Regions from separate parts of the Billgrantia sp. NRB1 genome, predicted to be linked through region 2. Evidence: predicted binding sites of a transcription regulator. Region 2 holds the regulator's gene; the other holds the start of a gene.
The links. Region 2 encodes sigma-54, which starts transcription at its own class of promoters, with help from an activator protein. Its sites were predicted from a motif close to TGGCACNNNNNTTGCTNT; they were not measured.
Positions count from the first base shown of each region.

Region 1 (4,287 bases), 1.4 Mb from region 2:
CCCCGACTGCGCCTCTCGGACCGCGACCTGCTGCCCTACCGACTGACGCTGACGCTGCAGCGCCCCGACGCGGAGGCCGCCGTCTGGCAGACCGAGATCGAGGGCGCCTTCGACGCCACGGCGCTATAGCCGCGCATTCCCGTCGCCCGCCCCTCTCAGCCTTGCCGGAGCTGGCGATCCAGCTGCCGATAGCCGATGGCCTCCATCAGCTCGTCCCGCTCGGGACGCGGCTTGCCGGCCAGGTCGGCGAGGGTCAGCGCCACGCGCAGCACCCGGTGATAGGCCCGCGCCGAGAGCTTGAGCCGCTCCAGCACCCCGGCCAGCCAGGTGCGATCCGCCGTGGACAGGGCGCAGGCGGCCTCCAGCGCGCGGCTGCCCAGGTGGGCGTTGAGCGCGCCCCGGGCATACTGCCGCTCGCGCGCCGCCATCACCCGCTCGCGCACGCTGGCCGAACTCTCCCCGGTCTCGCGGGCGGTCAGCTGCTCCGGCGGTAGCGCCGGCACCTCCACCTGCAGGTCGATACGGTCGAGCAGCGGGCCGGAGAGCCGAGACTGATAGCGCTGGATCTGGGCGGCGGTACAGTGGCAGGCCTGGCGGGGATCACCCAGGTGGCCGCAGGGGCACGGATTCATGGCTGCCACCAGCTGGAAACGGGCCGGGAAGCGTCGCTCATGGCTGGCCCGGGCGATGTGGATACGCCCGGACTCCATCGGCTCGCGCATCACCTCCAGCACATGGCGGCTGAACTCGGGCAGCTCATCGAGGAACAGCACCCCGTGATGGGCCAGCGAAATCTCGCCCGGGCGCGGCCAGGAGCCGCCCCCCACCAGAGCCACGGCGCTGGCGGTGTGGTGCGGGGCGCGAAAGGGGCGCCGGCCCCACTGATCGGCCAGCGACAGGCCGCACACCGAGCGGATCGCCGCCACCTCAAGCGCTTCGTCCTCGGTGAGCGGCGGCAGGATCCCCGGCAGGCGGCTGGCGAGCATGGTCTTGCCGGTCCCGGGCGGACCGGAAAACAATAGGTTATGCGACCCGGCCGCAGCGATCTCCAGGGCACGGCGCGCCTGGTGCTGCCCGCGCACCTCGGCCAAGTCAGCGTCGATCGTGGCGGCCAAGGGCGGCACGGCAAGACGGTGCGCCTCTATCGGCGTCTGCCCCAGCAGATGCGCCACCACCTCCAGCAGGTGATCCGCGGGCAGTACCTGAAGGTCCCCGGCCAGGGCCGCCTCATCGGCGTTCTCCCGCGGCACGATCAGCTTGCGGCCGGCCTGGCGGGCGGCGAGTGCCAGCGGCAGCACCCCGCTGATCGGTCGCAGCCGGCCGTCCAGCGCTAGCTCGCCCACGCTCTCGACCCCCGAGAGCGCCTCCACTGGGAGCTGGCCGGAGGCGACCAGGATGCCCAGGGCGATGGGCAGATCGAAGCGCCCGCCGACCTTGGGCAGGTCGGCGGGCGCCAGATTGAGCACGATACGGCGAGTATTGGGAAAGTCGAAGCCGGCATTGAGGAGGGCGCTGCGCACCCGCTCACGGCTCTCCTTGACGGCGGCCTCGGGCAGGCCCACCAGGGTCATGCCCGGCAGGCCGTTGGCCAGATGGACTTCTACCAGCACCTCGGGCGCTTCCAGCCCCAGGCCGGCACGGGTGGCGATGATGGCCAGCGTCATGCGGTCCCTCGCAGTCGGTGGTAACGCCCTCAGCGTAGCAGCCCCCTCCCCGGGCCGCCCACGCCTCGCTTAGCGGCCGGTCTCGCCCGCGCCGGCGTCCTCCTCGGGTGCCGGGGGCGTGGCATCGGCGGCGGGCTCGCCGGCGCGGGCATCGAGCGCCTGCTCCAGGGCGGCGACCTGCTGCTCCAGCGCCTCGACGCGAATGCGCGTGCGCTGCAGCACATCCATCAGGATGTCGAAATCCTCCCGGGATACCAGCTCCAGCCGGTCGAAGGCGCCGCGCACCACCTGCTGAACCCCTTTCTGGAACTCCTCCGGCGCCTGGGACGCTCCCTGCAGGCGCTCGCCCAGCTGCTGGGCCAGGCGGCTGATGTGGTCATGACTCACCATGCTGATCTCTCCCGATGCGATAAATGACTGCCTACAGGATACGCAAGGCCCGGCGGCCACGCATTCCCCGTGATGCTCCGCCAGGCCCATCGCGGATCGTCTGCCCTCCTCGCCCCTCGCTATTCACACGGCAACCGCCCCGGATGCCCCGTCATGAGGCAGCTGCACCCGCACCCGGCACCGGCCTGGTGCATTCGCGCCGGCTCCGCCTCCCCGCGGACGGCGACCACGCCCCCCGTAAATGGGCAACACCATGAAAGTAATGACGTAAAACGGCAGGTGGCACGAATCTGGCTTGGCAGCATTAGCGAACCCTCGGGCGGCCGCCGCCGCCCTGCCATACCGTCCAGGAGATTCGAGATGAAACTCATCACCGCCATCATCAAGCCGTTCAAGCTCGACGACGTCCGCGAGGCGCTGGCCGACAACGGCGTCCAGGGCATCACCGTCACCGAGGTCAAGGGCTTTGGCCGCCAGAAGGGCCATACCGAGCTCTACCGCGGCGCCGAGTACGTGGTCGACTTCCTGCCCAAGGTCAAGGTCGAGGTCGCCGTGGACGACTCGCGGCTCGAGAGCGTGCTCGACGCCATCTGCAGCGCCGCCAACAGCGGCAAGATCGGCGACGGCAAGGTCTTCGTCACCCCGCTGGAGGACGTGATCCGTATCCGCACCGGTGAACGCGGCGCCGAAGCCGTCTGATCACCGGACTTTTTCTGAGCCATGGAGACATTCCAATGACGGAACTCACCGAACTGAGCTATGCGCTCGATACCTTCTACTTTCTGATCTGCGGCGTGCTGGTGATGTGGATGGCCGCCGGCTTCTCGATGCTCGAGGCCGGCCTGGTGCGCTCCAAGAACACCGCCGAGATCCTCACCAAGAACATCGCCCTGTTCGCCATCGCCTGCACCATGTACCTGCTGGTCGGCTACTACATCATGTACTCGAGCAGCGCCGGGGGCCTGCTGCCCAACCTGGGCTTCCTGCTCGGCGGCGAAAACAGCGTGGATGCGGTGCTGGCCGGCGGCGACGACGCCCCCTACTACTCCATGCGGGCCGACTACTTCTTCCAGGTGGTGTTCGTGGCCACCGCCATGTCCATTGTCTCCGGGGCCGTGGCCGAGCGCATGAAGCTGTGGGCCTTCCTCGCCTTCGCCGTGGTCATGACCGGCTTCATCTACCCGGTATCCGGCTACTGGACCTGGGGCGAGGGCTGGCTCGATGAGCTCGGCTTCGCTGACTTTGCCGGCTCCGGCATCGTCCACATGGCGGGCGCCTCCGCGGCCCTGGCCGGCGTGCTGATCCTTGGCCCGCGCAAGGGCAAGTACGGCAAGGACGGCAGCATCTACGCCATTCCCGGCGCCAACCTGCCGCTGGCCACCCTGGGCACCTTCATCCTGTGGATGGGCTGGTTCGGCTTCAACGGCGGCTCCGAGCTCAAGGTCTCCGACGTCGACTCCGCCAACAACGTCGCCCAGGTGCTGGTCAACACCAACGCCGCCGCCGCCGGCGGGGTGATCGCCGCCCTGGTCCTGGCCAAGCTGTGGTTCCGCAAGGCCGACCTGACCATGGCGCTGAACGGTGCGCTAGCCGGCCTGGTGGCCATCACCGCCGAACCCCTGGCCCCCTCGGCGCTGGCTGCCACCCTGATCGGCGGCGTGGGCGGCGCCATCGTGGTGGCCTCCATCGTCGGTCTCGACAAGCTGAAGATCGACGACCCGGTCGGCGCCATCTCGGTGCACGGCGTGGTCGGCATCTGGGGCCTGCTCGCCGTGCCTCTGACCAATGCCGACGCCAACTTCGGCGCCCAGATCATCGGCGGCCTGGCGATCTTCGCCTGGGTCTTCGCTGCCAGCCTGGTGGTATGGCTGGTGCTCAAGGCGGCCATGGGCATCCGCGTCAGCGAAGAAGAGGAGTACGAGGGCGTCGACCTGGCCGAGTGCGGCATGGAGGCCTATCCCGAGTTCCGCGCCGCCAGCGTGCAGGGTGGCGGCACCGGCCGCGGCACCGGCGGCCATACCGCGCAGCCGAAGGCGCCGGTTCAGGGCAAGCCGCGCACCGAATAGCACCAAGCAGTAGCCTGTCTCTTGAAGGCCCCTTCGGGGGCCTTTTTTCTTCACCGCCTACGCAGTGTATGCTTTAGCCCAACGCGCTCCACCGCCAAGACGGGCTGCGACCCGCGAGCCCCGCCCCGGACAAAGAGGAAACAACCATGAAACTGGTGACCGCCATC
Region 1 is NZ_CM167783.1:3,990,144-3,994,430, forward strand. It holds gene ACZIYR_RS18275 (hypothetical protein) at 1-129, shown strand, start outside; gene ACZIYR_RS18280 (YifB family Mg chelatase-like AAA ATPase) at 156-1,664, opposite strand; gene ACZIYR_RS18285 (accessory factor UbiK family protein) at 1,734-2,054, opposite strand; gene ACZIYR_RS18290 (P-II family nitrogen regulator) at 2,415-2,753, shown strand; gene ACZIYR_RS18295 (ammonium transporter) at 2,789-4,120, shown strand; gene glnK (P-II family nitrogen regulator) at 4,267-4,287, shown strand, end outside.
Region 1: a site for sigma-54 is predicted at 2,335-2,352, ahead of ACZIYR_RS18290 (P-II family nitrogen regulator). Genes of this name have one in related genera too.

Region 2 (4,287 bases):
AGCTTGCGACGGGGCACGCTCAGGACTCCTCGCGGTCAGGGGGCGCCGGGGCCGTGGGAGGGGCAGCGGTCAGGGCCCGGTGGATGCCCAGCTCGCGGTGGCGAAGGCGCACGGCCGGCTGCTGGCTGGCCAGCTGCTGGGCGAGCTTCTCGGCCAGGTAGACCGAGCGGTGCTGGCCGCCGGTGCAGCCGATGGCCACCGTCAGGTAGCTGCGGTGGCTGTCGCGGTAGGCTGGCAGCCAGCGCTCGAGCCAGCCCAGGATGTCGGCATACATCTCGGCGACCAGCGGATACTGCTCGAGGAAGGCCACGATGCTGGGGTCCTGACCGGTGGCGGAGCGCAGGCTGGGGTCCCAGTAGGGATTGGGCAGACAGCGGGCGTCGAAGACGATATCGGCGTCCAGGGGAACGCCGCGCTTGAAGCCGAAGGACTCCACCGTCAGGGTCAGCTGCTTGGCACGGTGGCTGGCGACCTGATCGGCGATGCGCCCACGCAGCTCGTGGACCGATAGCCGGGAGGTATCGATCACCAGGTCGGCCAGATCGCGGATGTCGGCCAGCGTCTGCTCCTCGGATTCGATCGCTTCGGCCAGGGTCATGTCGCTGCCCTTGGTCAGCGGGTGACGGCGGCGGGTGGCTGAGTAGCGCTCGAGCAGGATGCGTGCATCGGTGGTCAGGTAGATGACCTGACAGGCGATGCCACGCTGGCGCAGTTCCTCCAGCAGGCGCGGGAAGCGCTCCAGGGCGTGCGGCAGGTTGCGGGCATCGATGCTGACGGCAACGTTCGATTGACGGGCGGGGCCGCAGCGCAGTTCGTCAGCCAGAGAGCCCAGCAGCATGGCCGGCAGGTTGTCGATGGCGTAAAAGCCGAGGTCCTCGAGGGCCTGTAGGGCGATCGACTTGCCCGAGCCTGAGCGGCCGCTGATGATGACGAGCTGCATGCGGGTCTCCTGGTCGTTGTGCTGGCCGGGTGGCCCGATTGCGTGGGTGTCAGGTGGCTGCCTGTCGTCGGATCGCCTCGATCAGGCGCTCATGCAGCTCCCGCTGACTGGCGCTCTTGCGCAGGGCCGTGCGGGTCTCGACGTCGTTCATGATGCCGGCCACCTGGCCCAGCAGCGCCAGATGGGTATCGTCGGCCTCCTCCGGGACCAGCAGCACGAAGACCAGATCGACTGGCTCGCCGTCGATGGCGTCGAATTCGATGGGGTCGGCAAGCCTGAGAAAGGCGGCCACCGGAGCGTGGCAGTGGGGGCTTCTCGCATGGGGGATGGCCACGCCGTTGCCGATGCCCGTGCTGCCCAGGCGCTCCCGGCCGATCAGCCGGTCGAAGACCTCCTGGCTATCCAGGCTCGGGGTGTTCTGGGCAATGAAGGTGCTGAAAAACTCCAGCACCCGCTTCTTGCTGCCGCCGGGAACCCCGAACAGGGTGCGTTCGGGGGGCAGGATGGTTTCCAGTGTCATGGGGAATCAGCGAGCGCCGGCGCCCTGGGCGCGGGCCTGTGCTTTTTCCTTGTGCTTGACCAGCTGGCGGTCGAGCTTGTCGGTCAACGCATCGATGGCGGCATACATGTCGGCGTCCATGGCTTCGGCATGAAGGTCGGCACCGGCGGCATGCAGGGTGCAGGCGGCCTGCTGGCGCTCTTTCTCCACGGAGAGCGTCACCTGCACATTGGTGATGTTGTCATAATGGCGCTGCACGCGAGTGAGTTTCTCGTCAACATAGTCGCGCAGGGCATCGGTCAGCTCTACATGGTGGCCGGTGATATTGACTTGCATGGCAGGCTCCTTCGTCTTTCGTGTGGTGATTCGATTGTAACCCTTTTTCCTGCCTTGCAAACCCCCTGTTTCAGCGCCTCGCCACGGGGGTCGGGCGCGGCGGCGAACGGCGTCATTTGAAGCGCTTGCGCTCGCTCGAGGAGGGAATGCCCAGGGCCTCGCGATACTTCGCTACCGTGCGTCTGGCCACGCGGATGCCGTCCTCGGCCAGCAGGTCCACCAGGCGGCTGTCCGACAGGGGCTTGCGAGGCGCTTCTCCCTGCACCAGCTTGCGGATGCGGGCGCGAATCGCCGTGCTGGAGTGGGCGTCACCCTCGCCCTCGCCGCCGACCTGGCTGGAGAAGAAAAACTTCAGCTCGAACACGCCCCGGGGGGTGTGGATGTACTTCTGGGTGGTGACCCGGGAAATGGTCGACTCGTGCATCTCCACGGCCTGGGCGATATCGGCCAGCACCAGCGGCTTCATGGCCTCCTCGCCCTGCTCGAGGAAGTCGATCTGGCGGGCCATGATCTCGCGACCGACGCGCAGCAGGGTATCGTTACGGCTGACCAGGCTCTTCATCAGCCAGCGAGCTTCCTGCAGGTGATCCTTGAGAAACTGGTTGTCCTGGCTTTTGTCGGCGCGACGCACCAGGGCCATATAGTCGGGCTGGATGCGCAGCCGCGGGAGCGCTTCGGCGTTGAGCTCGATGCGCCAGCCGCGGTGGTCGTGCAGGGCCACCAGATCGGGGATGACGTAGTCGCTGCCCACCTCGCCGTAGGCGCTGCCGGGGCGGGGGTCGAGGGTGCGGATCAGGCGGATGACCGCGTCCAGCTCGGCATCCTCAAGGCCCAGGCGACGCTTGAGGAGCCGGCGGTCATCGGCGGCCAGGGCCTCCAGGAACTGACGGACCAGGCGCCGCGCCTGGGGCAGCAGGGGCGTGTCGTCCGGCAGCGCCCCTAGCTGCAGCATCAGGCATTCACGCAGGTCGCGGGAGAAGACGCCGGTCGGCTCGAACTGCTGCAGGCGCAGCAGCACCTGCTCGACCTCGCGGGTCGGCAGGCCCTCGAGTCCCTGCTGGCGAAGGCCGTCGCGGATCTCTTCCAGCGGTTGGGCCAGGTAGCCGGCGCCGTCCACAGCGTCGATCAGGCTCTCGGCAATCAGTCGCTGACGCGGCTCCAGGTCGGTCATGGCCAGCTGCCAGACCAGGTGGCCATTGAGGCTCTGGCCCTCGGCCTGGCGCTCGAAGTCGGGGCCCTCGCCCCCGGCGGGCGCGCCCAGGTCCTGGTAGGTGTCCGACCAGTCGCTGTCGGTGCTGAGCTCGCTGGGAATCTCGCTGGCCCAGTCGTCCTCGGGGGTCTCGCTGACCTGCTGTTCGCCGAAGCCGTCGTCGAGCTCCAGCATGGGGTTGGACTCGAGCGCCTGCTGGATCTCCTGGCGCAGGTCCAGGGTGGAGAGCTGCAGCAGGGCGATGGCCTGCTGCAGCTGAGGGGTCATGGTCAGCTGAGTGCCGACGCGCAGTTGCAGAGAAGCTTTCATGGCCATGAGAGACGTTGCTCATTTGCCGAAAAGCCCCACCCTAGACCGCGGCCGGGTGACATGCAAGAGACTCTTCGATAAATTTCTTGCAATAAGTATACCAGGCGCAATCTGTGTGCCGAGGTGGCGCAATAACATTCATATCAGCATGTTGCGATCAATATAGGATTAGAGGCGAAAGTCCTCGCCCAGATATACCTCGCGCACCCGCCGGTTGGTGAGGATGGCTTCGGCGTCGCCTTCGGCGATGATCTGACCGTCGCCGACGATGTAGGCGGTGTCGCAGATATCCAGCGTTTCGCGCACGTTGTGGTCGGTGATCAGCACGCCGATGTCCCGCGCCTTGAGCTGGCGAATGATGCCCTTGATCTCGCCCACGGAGATGGGGTCGACGCCGGCGAAAGGCTCGTCGAGCAGGATGAAGGCGGGCTCGGTGGCGAGCGCCCGGGCAATCTCCACTCGCCGGCGCTCGCCGCCGGAAAGGCTCATACCGAGGTTGTCGCGAATGTGGGTGACATGGAAGTCTTCGAGCAGGCCCTCGAGGCGCGCCTGGCGGCCGCTGCGGTCCAGATCCTTGCGGGTCTCGAGAATGGCCATGATGTTGTCGGCCACCGATAGCTTGCGAAAGATCGAGGCCTCCTGCGGCAGGTAGCCGATCCCGGCCCTGGCGCGCTCGTGCATGGCGGCGCCGGAGAGATCGCGATCGTCGATATGCACCGTGCCGGCATCGGCGCGTACCAGGCCCACGATCATATAGAAGGAGGTGGTCTTGCCGGCGCCGTTGGGGCCGAGCAGGCCGACGATGCTGCCCTGCTCGATGGTCAGGCTGATATCGTGAACCACGCGGCGGCGCTTATAGCTCTTGGCCAGATGGCTGGCCTGCAGAGTCTTCATGGAGGATGCCTTACTGCTCGGGCTGCAGGGTCATGCGGATGCGCTGGCGGCCTTCAATCCCTTCGCCCTCTGCGCGGGCCTGGACCACGCGGCGGTCGA
Region 2 is NZ_CM167783.1:2,622,744-2,627,030, reverse strand. It holds gene ACZIYR_RS11970 (HPr family phosphocarrier protein) at 1-17, opposite strand, end outside; gene rapZ (RNase adapter RapZ) at 20-940, opposite strand; gene ptsN (PTS IIA-like nitrogen regulatory protein PtsN) at 990-1,460, opposite strand; gene hpf (ribosome hibernation-promoting factor, HPF/YfiA family) at 1,467-1,775, opposite strand; gene ACZIYR_RS11950 (RNA polymerase factor sigma-54) at 1,888-3,300, opposite strand; gene lptB (LPS export ABC transporter ATP-binding protein) at 3,463-4,188, opposite strand; gene lptA (lipopolysaccharide transport periplasmic protein LptA) at 4,199-4,287, opposite strand, start outside.